Regions from separate parts of the Paenibacillus sp. FSL R5-0914 genome, predicted to be linked through region 2. Evidence: riboswitches for the same ligand, from Rfam matches in the RefSeq annotation. Region 2 holds a riboswitch; the other holds the start of a gene.
What was found. A riboswitch is a leader RNA that binds a small molecule or an ion and turns the genes downstream of it on or off. The one in region 2 is predicted to bind cyclic di-AMP.
Positions count from the first base shown of each region.

Region 1 (7,841 bases), 500 kb from region 2:
ATGATCGTACCGACCTCTACCACGAACATGACTGGATTTTTGATTAGCGTTACTGGGTTAAGCTTTATAAAGCTATCCTTTACAGCGCTTAGGAGTATGGGTCCCGTCAGCAGCTTTTTTCTTTTTACAGTACTCATCTTATTCTCCCTCTTCCTACCGTAAGGTTAGATATTCTGCAATGGGGCCGAGTACAATGACCGGCAGGAACGTCAACGCACCGATAATCACTACTGTACCAATCAGAATTCCCGTAAACAGTCCATTGTCTGTGCGGAACGTGCCAATCGTCTCAGGAACCGGCTTCTTCTGAAGCAAAGAACCTGCTACCGCCAACATTGCGATAATAGAAACATAACGACCTAGCAGCATGACAATCCCGGTTGTAACATTCCAGAAGGTTGTGTTGTCCGCAAGTCCTTCAAATCCTGAGCCATTGTTCGCGGCAGAAGAGACATATTCATATAACACTTGGCTGAGTCCATGGAATCCAGTGTTCGTAATCGCCCCTTGCCCCAAATCGGTCAGGAACGCAGCTGCAGTTGGCACAAGGATAATGAACGGATGCACAAGGATCGCAATGGCAATCAGCTTCATCTCCTTGGCCTCTATCTTCCGTCCGAGGAACTCCGGTGTCCTCCCGACCATCAGACCGCACAGGAAGACACCCAGAATCGCATACATCAGCATATTGATCAGTCCGACACCTTTACCACCGAAGACATTGTTGAGCATCATCAGTGCAAGAGGCGTAATGCCTCCCAGCGGCGTCAGCGTATCATGCATATTGTTAACACTACCTGTCGTAGCTGCGGTTGTTACTGAAGTAAACAAGGAAGACTGCGGTATGCCGAAGCGCACCTCTTTACCTTCCATGCTACCTTGTGAAGATTCGATTCCTAGTGCATTGATCGCCGGATTACCTTTTGATTCAGCATAGAAGTTTAGGCTTAATAGCAGAACAAACAAGGTCATCATTGCGGTAAAAATTACCCAGCCCTGACGTTTGTTCTTGGCAAACAATCCGTACATATAAGGGAGCGAAGCTGGCAGCATCCACATAGAGAGAATCTCCAGAACGTTCGTAAGTGGATTAGGGTTCTCAAAAGGATGGGATGAATTGGCCCCGAAGAAGCCGCCACCATTCGTGCCCAGATGTTTGATCGATTCCAAAGAAGCTACTGGACCGATAGCAATTTGTTGTGTTTGGCCCTCTAGTGTAGTGACTTCAAGTGATGGCTTGAGCGTTTGTGGCACATGCAGTCCTACCAGCACCAATGAAACTAACAAAGCTAGCGGAATGAACACACGAATATGTGCTTTGACGAAATCCTCGAAGAAGTTCCCGACTGATTTCCGTCCCGTGATTCCTCTGACAAAGGCAACCGCAACAGAAAATCCGCTCGCTGCAGATGTGAACATCATCATCGTGATGACAGCCATTTGTGAAAAATACGAAAGCCCCGTCTCCCCGCTATAATGCTGCAGGTTCGTATTGGTCATAAAGCTGATCACTGTATTAAATGAAAGCGTCTGTTCCATATCCGCAATTCCATTCGGATTTAGCGGTAAACCCCGCTGCAATCGAAGAAAGATATAGCTGAAAGTAACCAGTACGATATTCGTTAAAACAAAGCTGAGCGCGTACTTCTTCCAGGACATACCGTCCCGTTTTTTCAGGCCGATCAGCTTATAAATTCCTTTTTCCATGCCTCCAAACCATCGATCCGTACGGTTCGGTTCATTAGAAAATACATAATATAAATACGTGCCCATCGGCTTAACCAGCAAGATAAGAATTACGATTACAGCAACTATTTGCAAAATGCCCATGAATGCCCCTCCTTAAAATTTCTCCGGATGAATCAATGCGTAAACCAGATATACAAACAACAGTAGGGTAACAGCGATTACTAGAATCACAACTTATCCCTCCCTGTATCCTCAACTACACCTGCGCACCAGCGCATAAATCCATAAAACAACCCGTAAATTACAGCTAACGAAGCTACCATATACAGATCCATCATATCTCCCGCACTCCTTCTTTTATCCTTGATGAGGTGATTTATCGATTAGAAAATCAGCATCACCACTGTGGGAATAGATTACATAACTTGCACCAAGTCTTTTATAGACCAATCTAGGATTTATTGAGCTTGTGATTACAAAAATCGGCTGCGTCGTCCAAGTGCGGCACATCTGAATGTAGCGGCAGCATAACGTAAAGCTGCTCTCGAACAGATATACCCGTCCTACCGGGAACGGCGGGCGAAACCAAGTATTCTGATGGCGGGTATCAACTAGAACGACTTGTTCAATCCCCATCTCTTCGAGTAGGGCCTTCTCAGGCAAGTTGTTGGTCAATCCGGCCATCTTAATGCCTCTGAATTTTAGAAGCTTAATAAAATGTTCGCCTGCCTTCGTTGGCGCACATACCAGTACATATTCATTCTGATCTGTCATCTCTTATTCTCCTCAAATGCTTTGCTTGTAAGATCAGAGCTTGATCACCCTGATCTTGAAAGAAAAGCTACCGCTAATGATGAATATAACGACCTCTTCGTGAGGTTTTCCATAAATGCTTTGCTTAAAAAAGCACAGCAAAAAGCCACAAAGGATTCTCCTCTGTGGCTCGCTAGCGGTCACATTGCACTCATCCTCTCTCCATACGCTTACGAGGTTAGCTGTCGGATTCGGGCGGTGAGAGTCGCCCTACCTGTATAGATGCGAGCTCACTCGCACCTTCTACAGGATTCACCCCATAACCGGCTTCCGACTCTCACATCGTCTGCCGATTGTTGGTTCCCCCGCTTTCCTTATCGGAAATTAAGCGGATCAAATATTCGATTGTTGTTGAAACAGGAGTAATCATACCCTTATGCAGGAAGAATTGTAAAACCTGATTGATGCCAAAATAATGCAAATTAAAAACTATTTTCGCGTTGGATAGCGCTTACTTGATATCCAATCTCTCTATATCTCTTGTTTACTCGAGTTTTAATCCATTAGCGAAAAGCGGGCATACCATGTGATTTTATTCACCACAAATGTAGAAATCTCAAAAAATCGCCTTTATAGGTAAGAAAACAAGAAGTCGAGATTAAGCGAGGAAGAAGCCCGATAACTCGCAATAAATACCTATTTGGTTCCCTTTTCCGTCGTAGTAGGCAGGATTTGGTTTAAATTGCGCTCAAAAGAACACTTTCTGTTTTTACAGAAACACCTTGAAAAGAGTATGATTCGGGTTGAATCTATTTCACGAAATACATTCAACGCTGAGTTCCTGCATTTGCAGGGAACGGGGGAACCATCAGGCCACATGGCCTACTTGGGGTGAATCCGAAGGAGACTGTTCAAGTCTCACATAGGTAGGGCGACTCTCACCGTCCGAATCCGACAGCTAACCTCGTAAGCGTAAAGAGAGAGACCCTTGATCCGCCACGCTTTGGCACAGGTGTGTGTATACCTGTATTCCAAAACCGCAGCAGAGGTCCTCCTCTTGCTGCGGTTTTTGCGTTACCTGAATCTATAGGGTGATAGCATGCTGGACGGGGTGAAAGGAATGAAACACTATTATTGGGGAACTCAGCAAGGGCTACTTGAGCCGATAAGTCTAAATTATGTTTGCTTTGGAGCGTTGTGGTTCGAAGAGGATCATCACAGAACTATTGTCGGCTATGCTTTTGGTCAGAAGCAGATTGAATCACTTCGCCATTTCAGCAGCCCATCTACCTGTGAATACTGTATGGACCGAACAATTATATACGAAATATATAAAAGTATCCGAGAAAAGCAACAGCTGCAGGATTGGTCAGCACACCAACGTTTTCCGTGGCTCACCGCTTTTAAGGAACCGTGGAAAGATGTTGCAGTCGGTTGGTACGTAATGAGATCCCGCAACACCTTTCCCTTACATTTATCCGTTATACGCAAACAGAAATTCAGACTATGGCTGGAGCATGCCGCAGTCTGTGAGAATGAAGCTGAAATGCTCGCCTGTATAGAGAAGGCTAATGACATTCACCATGTAGATCTTAAGCTTTTGGAAACCTAAGGAGGAGAAAACTGTCATGGACCAGCGAAGACTATCTCGCATAGAAGTATTCGTCTTTGATTCACCTGAGCCTATTCATTATGGAATGGAGGCTGATCAAGGCAGCCGTTATGGCATCCTGAAACTTACCTGTAAAGGAGGTAGCAGCTGGGGGGCATGTCTTATCTCTGCCAATACCAAAACTTTCGATCTTATTAAATGGAGTTCTTTTCTCAGAATGATATACCATTGCCGGCTAGAGGAAGCGATAGATAAAGTACGTACCCATGGTTCAGAGTGGGATCAGACTCAGTTTGAGCTAGTACAAGGTGCTTTACAGGATTTAAAAGCCAAGCTGCAGGGCAAATCCTTGGCAGGGCACATTGAACAAGGTCGTCTGTACAGAGCTGTCGCTGGTGGGAGAGATTCCAAAGGAGGGCGGCTATATTATAAACCATCCAGTGTTGCGCTTCAAAAACATAGTTATCCAGAACCTGATACCGCCGAGCTTATCAACAAATCCATTTCTTACTTTTCTATATTATAGGTTCATCCCATAAACAATTCTGAAAGGATCGTGTTTATCATGCCTGACCCCTTACCTGCCGAATCCCCCCGTAGAACTATATTTGCAGAGTGTGTTCAGAAGTGTACGAATGATATCTATATGCTCAGTTCCATGTTGTTACAACAATCAGCAGAAGCTGAGGAGGTTACTATCCGTACTTTTAAAGAGCTTCATAAAATATTCCGTCAAAAAAGCTTCGACAGCCAGCTATTCTCTGTCGAAGCTTACCGCTCTTGTATCCGACAATGCGCCGATTATTACGCACGCCGCTCTCTCCTGTCTGCCAAGGCATTGCCTTGGGAGGAACAGCTTATAAAAACGATGTGGTATGGCCTAAAGCTATCTTTACCTCAAATAAGCATCATCCTGCAAAAGAGTGTTCCTGTACTAAAAGCGCAGCTTAGGCGTGTGCGGGAGCAACTGACTGCTCCAGAGGATTTGCTGCCTAGTGGTAATCTATCCGTTGTCTAATCCCTCAAAAGGAAAGACATTTGAGTGTACGGAGCATATATTGGACTCAGGAGCCCTGGAGTCCGCAACTATCTTCCAAATAACTTTTACGATACGTACACAAAAAATAAAAAAGCCACGGCATCTGCCGCGGCTTCCTTATCTCCTACTATTACGCTTTACTCTTACGCGCCTTACCGTACATCCACAATCCCGCAATCATCCCCACCATGGCAATCCCAGTCAATACACCCTGAGTGAAATCCATTAAAGCGGACCCATTGGTCGAGAGCATTCTACTAACCGTAGCCAGAGATACCGAACTCATTAAAAGCATCATATTGTATTGTTCACTTTTAGTCATGATTACCACTCCTTAAAAGTTTATATGAAGCCACTTAGATCTTGTAAGCCTTCATCGCTTTTCTGATCTCTTTAATACTTGGACGTTTGCCGTACATCAATACGCCTGTGCGATAGATCTTGGCAGCCAACCATCCAAAGATGAACGTGGTAACAAGCAGGATGGCTAATGATACAATAACTTGCCAGATCGCTACTTCACCAACACCAATTCGGAGCAGCATGGTCAATGGAGAGGTGAAAGGCACATAACTCGCTACCTTAACCAGCAGAGTATCCGCATTAGAAATACTGAACAGTGGAACATAGAATGCTACGAAGCCTAACATCATAATCGGCATAACCGCTTGGCCAAGATCCTCTGTACGGCTGACAATCGAACCTACAGCTGCATACATCAAGGCATAGAGGAAATAACCTAGTACATAAAGAACAATTCCATAAAGCAACAAGTTAATATTAAGCTGGCCTAAATCCAGGTCTAAATCTTTCAAAATCGTTGCATTATGCGGAAGCTTAAGATTGACAACTACCGCTGCGATAATGACGCCAATTTGTAATAATCCTACTAAGAAGACACCGATAACTTTACCAAACATTTGCGCTAAAGGTGAGGCACTTGTAATCAGAATCTCCATGATCCGTGAGCTCTTCTCTGAAGTAATCTCAGCTGCGATCATATTACCGGTCATCATGATAGACATGAAGAACAGCATAAGCATGGCGTATACAATGACGTAATTAATAGGTGGAGCGGATTCCTGCGACGCATCCTTATCTCCCGCAGTCCCATCAGGGTTGAGCTGCTGAGTAGCTATCTGTACCGGTGTTGACATAGCAGCAATCTGCTCCTGCGTCAGCTTGTCGCCAACGATGAACTGGGTGTTGGCCTGCTGAAGGGCATTTTGGAGATAGATTTGCACATCGCCCTTCAATTCACCATTTTCACTATGATAAGTAACGGGTGGAAGTCCTTCGCCAGTAGGTTCTGCAAAAGTAACGTACCCCTCTACAGTCCCTTCATCTAAAGCTTTCTTTAGCTCCGCATCGTCGGCAGAAGTATATTGCACAACTTTTGCCTGCGGCATTCCCTCAGGTGAAGTATATGCCTTCAACAACTCTGCAGCCTGATTTCCCTCTTCCGCGATCACAGCAATTTGAGTCTCTGCGTTTGTTTTAGAATCACCCTTAAACTGATCGATGATGTACGGAAGATTCATCCCAATGCTGAGCAGCAACACTAGAATTAACGTAGTAATCATGAATGATTTCGTTCTTACTTTATTTTTAAAGGTAAAGCCAATAATTGTTCCCATCTTATTCATGAGATTCACCCACCGCTCTGATAAAGATTTGATTTAACGTTGGTTCCTTAATTTCAAAATGCTCCACTTCACCCTGCGCCATCGCCTGCTGTAGGATACGTTGTGCTGCGCCGATCTCACTGATGGACAACAGATAACCTCGCTCCTGTCGCTGTACTGCTGTTACACCTGCAATTGATTCTAGACCGGTCACTTCGTTATCCGTACGCAACAATACTTGTTCACGAGGATATCCACTCTTAATCGTACGAATATCGCCCTGCACGACAGTATTGGAACGATCCAAAATCGTAATATTACGGCAAAGCTCTTCAACATGCTCCATCCGGTGAGTAGAGAATAAGATACTCGTTCCTTGATCACGTAATTCTTTTACCGTATCTTTCAGTAGTTCCACGTTAACAGGGTCCAAGCCACTGAAGGCTTCATCAAGGATGAGAATTTGCGGTTTATGAACGACTGCGGCGATAAAGCCCATTTTCTGCTGATTCCCTTTGGAGAGCTCTTCAATCTTCTTATTGTAATAATCTGGAACCTCAAACCGATCAAGCCAATAGCGGAGGCTCTTATCTGCATCACTAGCTGACATCCCCCGCAGACGTGCCAAGTAGACGATTTGATCGCTTACCTTTACCTTTGGATATAATCCTCTTTCTTCGGGCAGATAGCCCATGATTTGCTGAAGTTCGCTGTTATACGGCTTTCCATTATACAAAATATTCCCGCCATCAGGGTAAATTAGGCCAAGCACCATGCGCATGGTGGTTGTTTTTCCTGCACCATTTGCCCCAAGTAATCCGTAAATTTCCCCCTTGTCTACCGTTAGGTTAATTCCGTTTACAGCGGTTTTTTCTCCATATTGCTTCATTACACTTTCCAGCTTTAAGGCTTCCATTTCTCTAGTCCCCTCTCTTGTGATCAATCAGGATAGGACGGTGTCCCTGTGTCCATAAACCCAGTATTTCGTCCAATTCTAAACTGCGACTCTTGATAACCTTTACGCCCAAGTCCTGAATGCGTTTCTCGTTCTTAGAAAATTGTTCTATGATAAAAGAAGCTACACCCGGTGTATCCATGGTAAAGTTTATACCTCCCGGTAATT
Region 1 covers NZ_JBBORH010000001.1:304,255-312,095, forward strand. Annotated here, with positions in the region: gene kdpB (potassium-transporting ATPase subunit KdpB) at 1-137, opposite strand, end outside; gene kdpA (potassium-transporting ATPase subunit KdpA) at 154-1,830, opposite strand; gene kdpF (K(+)-transporting ATPase subunit F) at 1,843-1,920, opposite strand; gene MKX60_RS01265 (hypothetical protein) at 2,047-2,463, opposite strand; cyclic di-AMP (ydaO/yuaA leader) riboswitch at 2,654-2,843, opposite strand; cyclic di-AMP (ydaO/yuaA leader) riboswitch at 3,264-3,429, shown strand; gene MKX60_RS01270 (hypothetical protein) at 3,563-4,054, shown strand; gene MKX60_RS01275 (hypothetical protein) at 4,071-4,580, shown strand; gene MKX60_RS01280 (hypothetical protein) at 4,620-5,072, shown strand; gene MKX60_RS01285 (hypothetical protein) at 5,224-5,415, opposite strand; gene MKX60_RS01290 (ABC transporter permease) at 5,450-6,739, opposite strand; gene MKX60_RS01295 (ABC transporter ATP-binding protein) at 6,732-7,634, opposite strand; gene MKX60_RS01300 (ATP-binding cassette domain-containing protein) at 7,639-7,841, opposite strand, start outside.
Region 1: linked by a shared signal. The riboswitch ahead of MKX60_RS01270 (hypothetical protein) and the one ahead of MKX60_RS03405 (C40 family peptidase) in region 2 are both predicted to bind cyclic di-AMP.

Region 2 (7,841 bases):
GGCAATCTGTTTCTTGCCCTCCGGTTGTATGTTGTCCACGAGTGCACACCCTTCCTCTTACGAATAATTTAATTTTAGCTAATAATGCGGCGATTGCAAACATATACATCCCGTAGATGCTTGTCACGGGAGGAATCACACTATGAAGTCACTGTCATTAAGGTACATCATCATCTTTGCGACCCTGGCCACCCTCGTGCTATTAGGAGGCATATGGGTCTATTCGGGGGATAACTCCACATCTTCTGTTACTAGCTTTGTTTCAAAAGAGGCCAAGTCCTCAAGCGGCATAGCTCCTGCAGCTGCACCACAACAGACACTGCCTGAAAGCGCCCCCGTTCCAGCAGAAGAGGCATTAAGTCAACGAGTTGTCGAGTATCACATCGATGTTCAGCTTGTTCCTGATACAGAAACCTTAATCGCTTCTGAGACGGTAACCTGGACACACCCCGGTGTAAAACCGGTAAGTGATCTATATTTTCATATGTATCCAAATGCTTTTGCTTCATCAGATACTACCTTTATGAAGGAGTCCGGAGGAACGCTCAGAGGTGACACCATGCCAGAGAACGGCTTCGGAAGTATGACTTTAACCGATTTGCGCACAACAGAAGGAACATCACTAATGCAAAGAGTGCAATTTGTACAACCCGATGATGGTAACGTCAACGATAAGACACTCCTAAAGGTACATCTCCCACAGCCGGTTAATGGTGGAGAAAGTGTCACGCTTAAACTCCAGTACGAGGTCCAGCTCCCCAAAATATTTGCCCGTATGGGCGCATCAGGCAATTTCGTGATGGCTGGGCAATGGTTCCCTAAACTTAGTGTATACGAGCCTATGGGCACACGCGGGGTTAAGGAGGAAGGCTGGGATTTGCATCAGTACCACGGCACCTCTGAATTTTACAGCGATTTTGGCATCTTTAATGTAACGATTGCGGTTCCTTCCGACTACACGGTAGCTGCGACCGGATTTCCTGTGAAGAATGCCAAGCTAAAGCAAGATCAGAAAATATATCAGTTCTACGCTGACGATGTCCATGACTTTGCGTGGGCGGCATCCCCTGATTTTACAGTAGCCGAAGAAGCCTTCTCTACGCCAGAAGTGCCTGGTGTACGGATTAAGGTGTATCTCGATCCATTACACAAAGACTTAAAGGAACGATACCTTCAGGCCGCTAAGGCAGCTCTGACCTACTTCAGCAAATGGTATGGTCCTTATCCCTACTCGACTCTGTCTATTATCGTTCCGCCTAAGGAGGGGAATGGGGCTGGAGGAATGGAGTATCCAACACTCATTACAGCGTTTGGAGCCACAGACTCTTCTCCTGACACCTCACTTGAAAGAACCGTCGTTCATGAAATTGGCCATCAATACTTTTACGGCATGGTAGCCAGCAATGAATTCGAAGAGGCTTGGCTAGATGAAAGCTTCACTTCTTATGCTGAAGACAGACTCATGGAGCAAGAATATGGCATCAAAACGAATCTCCCTCTTCAGTCCAGCTTGGTGACCAAATCAGAGACGCTAAATTTAGAAACATGGAAATATGCCGGGGCAGAATCCTATAGCCGGAATGTGTATATTCGCGGAAAGCTAGTACTTAAGGATATTGAACGCCAAGTAGGCACTAAGGCAATGAACAGCATCATGTCCACTTACGCACGTAAATTCCGTTTCCAGCACCCCACTACGTCTGATTTTCAAAAAGTCATTGAGAAGGTAACCAAAAAATCATGGCTGCCTTATTTCGAAGATTATATTTATGGTGGTGGTGCTCCTGATTTCTCAGTAGATACGATTACGATTAAAAAGAATGGCAACAGCGATGCTCAGAGCTATGAATCCATAGTAAAGATTACAAACAAAGGGAGCCATTACGTTGACGTTCCCATTAAATTCACATTCGCCGATGGCTCTGCTACAGAGCGGGTCTGGAGCGGTGAAGGAGCAGAGACTACCTTCCAATTGTTAAGTGATAAGCTTCTGCTCTCTGCTGAGGTTGATCCTGAGCATACCATTCTGTTAGAAAACAAACATCTTAATAACTTCAGACTGGCGGAAATAGAGCCCAAAACGCTCTCCCGCTGGACATTAAGTGTAACTAAACTAGTTGAAACCGTGCTCGGAACTCTTGTCTGGTGAGGTGAATGATTGTGAGAACATCGATAACCCGCGGCTGGCAAAGCATGAAGGAGCAATTTTATATTCTGATTCTGCTCTTCATCTACCGACTGCTCTGGGGCTACTTTATGTACGGCTTCATCCGATCTGCTATCGTTCCAATTCTACTACGTTATCCAGATAAAGACGCTGGAGGCAGCGGAATGGGCAGACTACTCTATTATGTCGAAGGGCAGTTCAGCTTGAACACAGATCCTGCGATACGTACTTGGTTATGGATGTTCCTAGGGCTTGTTGTCTTACGACTGCTACTCTCCCCCTTCATAAGGGCAGGATTACTGCATGAACTCCATCAGGAGCGAAAAGGAGAGCGTGGCCTGTTCTTTTTTCCCGGTATGAAGCTTTATGGATTTCCAGTGTTTATCTTCAGTCTAATCGAATGGGTGCTGGCTCTACTTCCGTTATACTGGCTTGCTCCAAAAATGTACGGGCTATTCTTGTCCTCCTTTCTGAACTACTCTTTGTTACTTCATCTAGTTCCATACGTATTGGCATGGCTTATATACATCTTTATCGTGCGCCTGTTCCTTCTATATATGCAGTTTGGTTATACCAGCGGCACGGGGATGTTCTCTTCCTTATTCATTTGCTTGAAGTCGCTGATTCCGGCAATAGGAATTTCAATCATACTTGGTGCAGCAGGCCTGATCCTTTTGCTAGTGTGCGGACTAACGGGTATCTTCTGTCCTGGCCTACCAGCACTTCTTATTCGTCAACTTTCATCACTGCCCTCAACACTCTTCAAAATGTGGGGAATTTCAGCTCAATATCATCTATGGCAAAGTAAAGCATTTCCACAATAATTTGAAGCATTACAGAACATAATATAAGAGTCCCGGTTCCTGAATCAGGAGCTGGGACTCTTTCGCGTTATAGACAAATTATGAGGATTTGCAAAATCGTAAAGACTTTGTTACAATAAGTCCTGTTCCATTGGTAACAAGTTTGTAATCATTTGAAACGATTTCTACATAACTTCATGTATTTGTCGTAGTCATGTCGATAAGTCACTATCTGGTGCATAAAACGCCGAATTCCTTGCACCGGGAAGTGGGGGAACCATATTTTGGGTGAATTGATCTCGCTTTGCAGTGATCATAGGGGAACCTTCTACCGAATCCTTAAGCTAACCTCACAGGCATTGGAAGGGGTACAATTTTTTTGAAGAATTTAAGAAAAGCATGCGTCGCTGCGGCGCTAGGACTTGTGATGGCGTTCTCTATTGGTGGAGGAAGTGCCTTTGCAGATTCTAAGATGGACAGTGTTATTTCAAAGACAATTGGAGTTGCCTATAAAACCGGAGGCACTAGCACTGCCGGGTTTGACTGTTCTGGATTTACTACGTATGTATTCAAGAAGGTGGGTCTTTCTTTGCCCCGTACTTCAAAAGCTCAATATAATGTCGGAACTCCTGTAGCCAAAAGCAAATTGCGTTCAGGTGACCTAGTTTTCTTTAACACATTGGGCAACGGCGTATCCCATGTCGGCATTTATGTTGGAAACGGAAAATTCGCACAATCATCATCTTCATATGGCGTGACCATCACTTCACTTAGCCAGTCCTACTGGGCCAATCGCTACGTTGGTGCTAAAAGAGTAATGAGTACTTCCTCATATCAAGCTATAGCCTACGATTAATACTTCCCCACAACTATAACCTCACAATTACATTATATAGACCTGGGTTTGATTATTCACTTAATCGAATCCAGGTTTTCTTTTGCCTTATTATATTCTTTACACCTCTAGAACGGACTTTAAACACTTTTATTTGATAAAAATTTCAATAAATATAAAAATTAGTTTAATATTATCGCTTACATATGCATTTTGTCTTTAAAAAAACGAATTTTTCTGCATGATTATGTTAAAAACGATTGCCAAGCGGCACTCTGTTTGTTACAATAACTGCAGTAAGATTTTAGTAACATTTTTGTAATCATTAAGTTGTTATTTACAAAGGTTTTGTCATGTATTGATTACAAGCTATTCCTAATCAACAGTATCAGCCGAGTTTCCTAACTATTAGGAAAACGGGGGAACCAACTTTGGGTGAATTGACCTCCATTTTTAGAGGGGTCATAGGGGACCTTCAACCGAACCCTTAAGCTAACCTCGTAGGCATCCGGAAGGGGTATAAACTTTTGAAGAAGAAGCTAGCAGCAGCAGTACTTAGCTTTTCCATTATTTTCACCATCGGAGCAGGAAGCGCTTTCGCGGATTCCAAAATGGATAAAGTGATCGACAAGACCATCGGAACTAAGTACGTATCCGGCGGCATCTCCACAAATGGATTTGATTGCTCCGGATTTACAATGTATGTATTTGATAAAATTGGTATAAACCTACCACACCAATCAGGTTCCCAGTATCAAATGGGTACTGCTATCTCCCAAGATGATTTAAGATCTGGAGATCTTGTATTCTTCAATACAAGTGGTAAGGGTGTCTCCCATGTCGGTATTTATGTCGGTGAAGGCAAGTTTGCACACGCATCTTCCTCACGCGGTGTAACGATTAGCTCCCTGAGTGATAGCTACTACGTGAAACGCTACATCGGTGCTAAACGAATTATGAGCACAGATGCTTATCATTCTGTTGCTTCTGAGACAGAAGATAATGATGATGTTCAATAAGTAAATCGTACATAGGCTCTTTTCCAAGATGTTGATTCTTGGGGAAGAGCTTGTTTTTTGTCTTATTTAGTATTTACCCCTCTCAGAATTTGTAAAACAATAATCTTCATAAATTTCTGAGTCGACCATGCCTCTTTTTGTATATAATTAGTTACAAGCATAAACGCCTTCGATGTCCTTATAAGGACCATAAGTATTTTAAGCTAGAAATATAAGACATTTTAAGTCCCCCCCCGTGAAAGGAGGTCCTTGACCTTATGATAAATCCCTCTGTTACTTTTCATGTAGCGCCTATGGAGACCAGTCACGCGGAAGAGATTTGCAACTGGGATTACACTGCCCCTTATAATATTTACGGCTGGATGCCGTGGGAGCAAATGCAGGCTCTTGGAATCGAGTTCGGTGACCCGCAGCTACGGAATGAGCAATATGTCTCCATATTAAATGGGCAAGGGATTTTGTGTGGATTCGCGCAGTTGTTTCCAATGGAAGGTGTTGTTCGCTTGGGGATTGGTATGCGCCCTGATCTATGCGGTCAAGGTCTAGGAAAAATATTCATGGATGCAATCGTGCAAGCAGCCTTGCTTCGTTATCCTGAGCGTGAGATTGATCTAGAGGTATTGACCTGGAACCAGCGGGCGATCCGAACTTACCAAAAGTGTGGATTTACGATTACCGATACGTATGAACGCCTAACCCCCACAGGAAACAAACCTTTTTATTGCATGGTCTATGATAAATAATATTAAATTCCATATTTTTCAATGATTTGATGGCATTATCGTTCATTTTTTTGTCACAAACCCTATGATAACGCTTCACCTTGAGCTATAATGTAGGGAGCAGCTTACATAGAAGGGACGAACTGGGATGCAGAAATGGATCATGAGCGGTTTGTTTTTTGCCGCCTGTGCCTTTGCGGTAGTACTTATGTTTACACTTCCAGGTAAAGAAGAGGTAGCTGAACAGAATAAGCCGACGATGCCGGAAGTCCAATTGGATGCGGCAAAGGCCGAAGCAACCGTGAAAGCCAGCTGTATCACCTGTCACGGCGATCAGCTTCAAGGTGGAGTTGGACCCAGTCTTCAAAATGAAGGCGGTCAGCATGATGCTGAAGAAATCTACAGTATCGTCACTAAAGGACGAGGTCAAATGCCTTCCTTTAAAGAAAAGCTAGCCCCTGAGGAGATTGCAAACGTCGCCCTCTGGCTCTCAGAGAAAAAGTAACAGTAACTACTACCTAAGCAACTAAAAACGCCCGTGCCAGAAGATAGTTCACTATCTGCGCACGGGCGTTTATTTATGAGTTTAGGTGACACTAACGATTTTTCTCAAAGGCTTCATTAAATTCATGTGCCTCTCGAATATCTAGAGCTGTAATACCGTCTTCCTCATTTGATTTCAGTCGTAAAGTCACTATCTTATAATCAATCGTAATATGTGGATGGTGATCAAAGGCTTCTGAAATGGTGGCTACTTCATCAACGAAAGCAATACCCTTCATATATTGGCTGAACATATATTTTCGCACCATGGTATTCTCTTCCAGCTTCCAACCTTCCAGCTTGCTGATCTGCTCACGCAGTTCTTCTTCGGTAAATAACAATTCGTTTCCTCCCTTACTAAAAATTGCAGTAAAATCCGCAGGTCCCTTTACTCGTCTTATTCGTTAAACAAAACATCCCTTAGCTTCTGAGGTCCAAGGGATGTGCCAGGATAAAGGCAATATTTTCGATTAAATGTATTCAAGAATCCCAGCGATTATAACTCGGCTACACCAATTTTAACACGGGCTACTAACTACGGGCAAATTACGCCCCGCCGCCGCCTCTTCTTAAATCAAAACAACAGAGGCTAAATCCTCTTCTCCGACTAAAATATTAATGCGGTGAGTGTCCTTATCGTAGATGATAACGCCGCTCCCCACCTCAATCATAGGTTCATTACCCAGCGCGAAGAAAAGATCCTCAGCCAGTGCCTCCCATACCTCCATCTTGGATTCCTGCGGCAATTCTTGCCACTCTTCCGGATCCATTTCAAAAAATAAGTACCCATCGGAAATTCTTCCGACAGCCTCAGTCAAATCCGTTAGGATTTCACCGTAATCTCTACCATGCTTTACACCCACATGTATCACTCCGTTTTCTCCACAGATGAATAATTACTTACCTTATCCATTATAGCCGAAAAAATGACTTCACAAAAAACGGAATGATGTCGATAAATAAGAATATACGTTATTCGGTTTCGAACAGAGTGCCTTGCCGCTGTTTCAAGGATGATATACGCGGCTTTGTCGGAACACATCTTAAAATCTCATGGACGAGGTGCATAATGGAAATTTCAACAATACTTGGTTTAATTTTTGGTCTAGTTGCAGTTATTTGGGGTATGATCCTCAAGCACGCTCCTCTTCACGCTTTAGCCACACCTGCTGCTTACGTTATTATCTTAGTGGGTACGGCAGCTTCCATCTTTATGGCCTTTCCGTTCTCGGAGGTCAAGAAGATTCCAAGTCTGTTTAAAATGATTTTTGTCAAAAAGAAATTAATCAGTAAATCCGAATTAATTACTATGTTCATGGAGTGGGCTTCTATTACACGGCGTGAAGGTCTGCTGGCTCTTGAGTCGAAAGTCGATGAAATAGAAGATAACTTCCTCAGAAATGGCATGCGGATGATTATTGATGGAAATGATCAGGATTTTGTCCGCGATGTTCTCATGGAGGACATCCACGCCACAGAGGATAGACATAAAGCAGGCGCACTCATTTTCTCACAAGCAGGTATGTATGCTCCTACACTTGGCGTACTCGGGGCCGTTATCGGACTTATAGCCGCTCTGGCTGATATGAGTGATATGAACAAATTGGCTGCAGCAATCGGGGCTGCCTTCATCGCAACACTACTCGGTATCTTTACAGGTTACGTATTATGGCATCCTATTGCCAATAAGCTAAAACGACTTTCCAAACGTGAAATTGAAGTTCGAATGATGATGGTCGAAGGTCTTTTGTC
Region 2 covers NZ_JBBORH010000001.1:800,287-808,127, forward strand. Annotated here, with positions in the region: gene MKX60_RS03385 (YwhD family protein) at 1-39, opposite strand, end outside; gene MKX60_RS03390 (M1 family metallopeptidase) at 143-2,149, shown strand; gene MKX60_RS03395 (hypothetical protein) at 2,161-2,991, shown strand; cyclic di-AMP (ydaO/yuaA leader) riboswitch at 3,206-3,344, shown strand; gene MKX60_RS03400 (C40 family peptidase) at 3,398-3,826, shown strand; cyclic di-AMP (ydaO/yuaA leader) riboswitch at 4,186-4,327, shown strand; gene MKX60_RS03405 (C40 family peptidase) at 4,333-4,824, shown strand; gene MKX60_RS03410 (GNAT family N-acetyltransferase) at 5,082-5,567, shown strand; gene MKX60_RS03415 (c-type cytochrome) at 5,695-6,051, shown strand; gene MKX60_RS03420 (4a-hydroxytetrahydrobiopterin dehydratase) at 6,143-6,430, opposite strand; gene MKX60_RS03425 (hypothetical protein) at 6,659-6,952, opposite strand; gene motA (flagellar motor stator protein MotA) at 7,159-7,841, shown strand, end outside.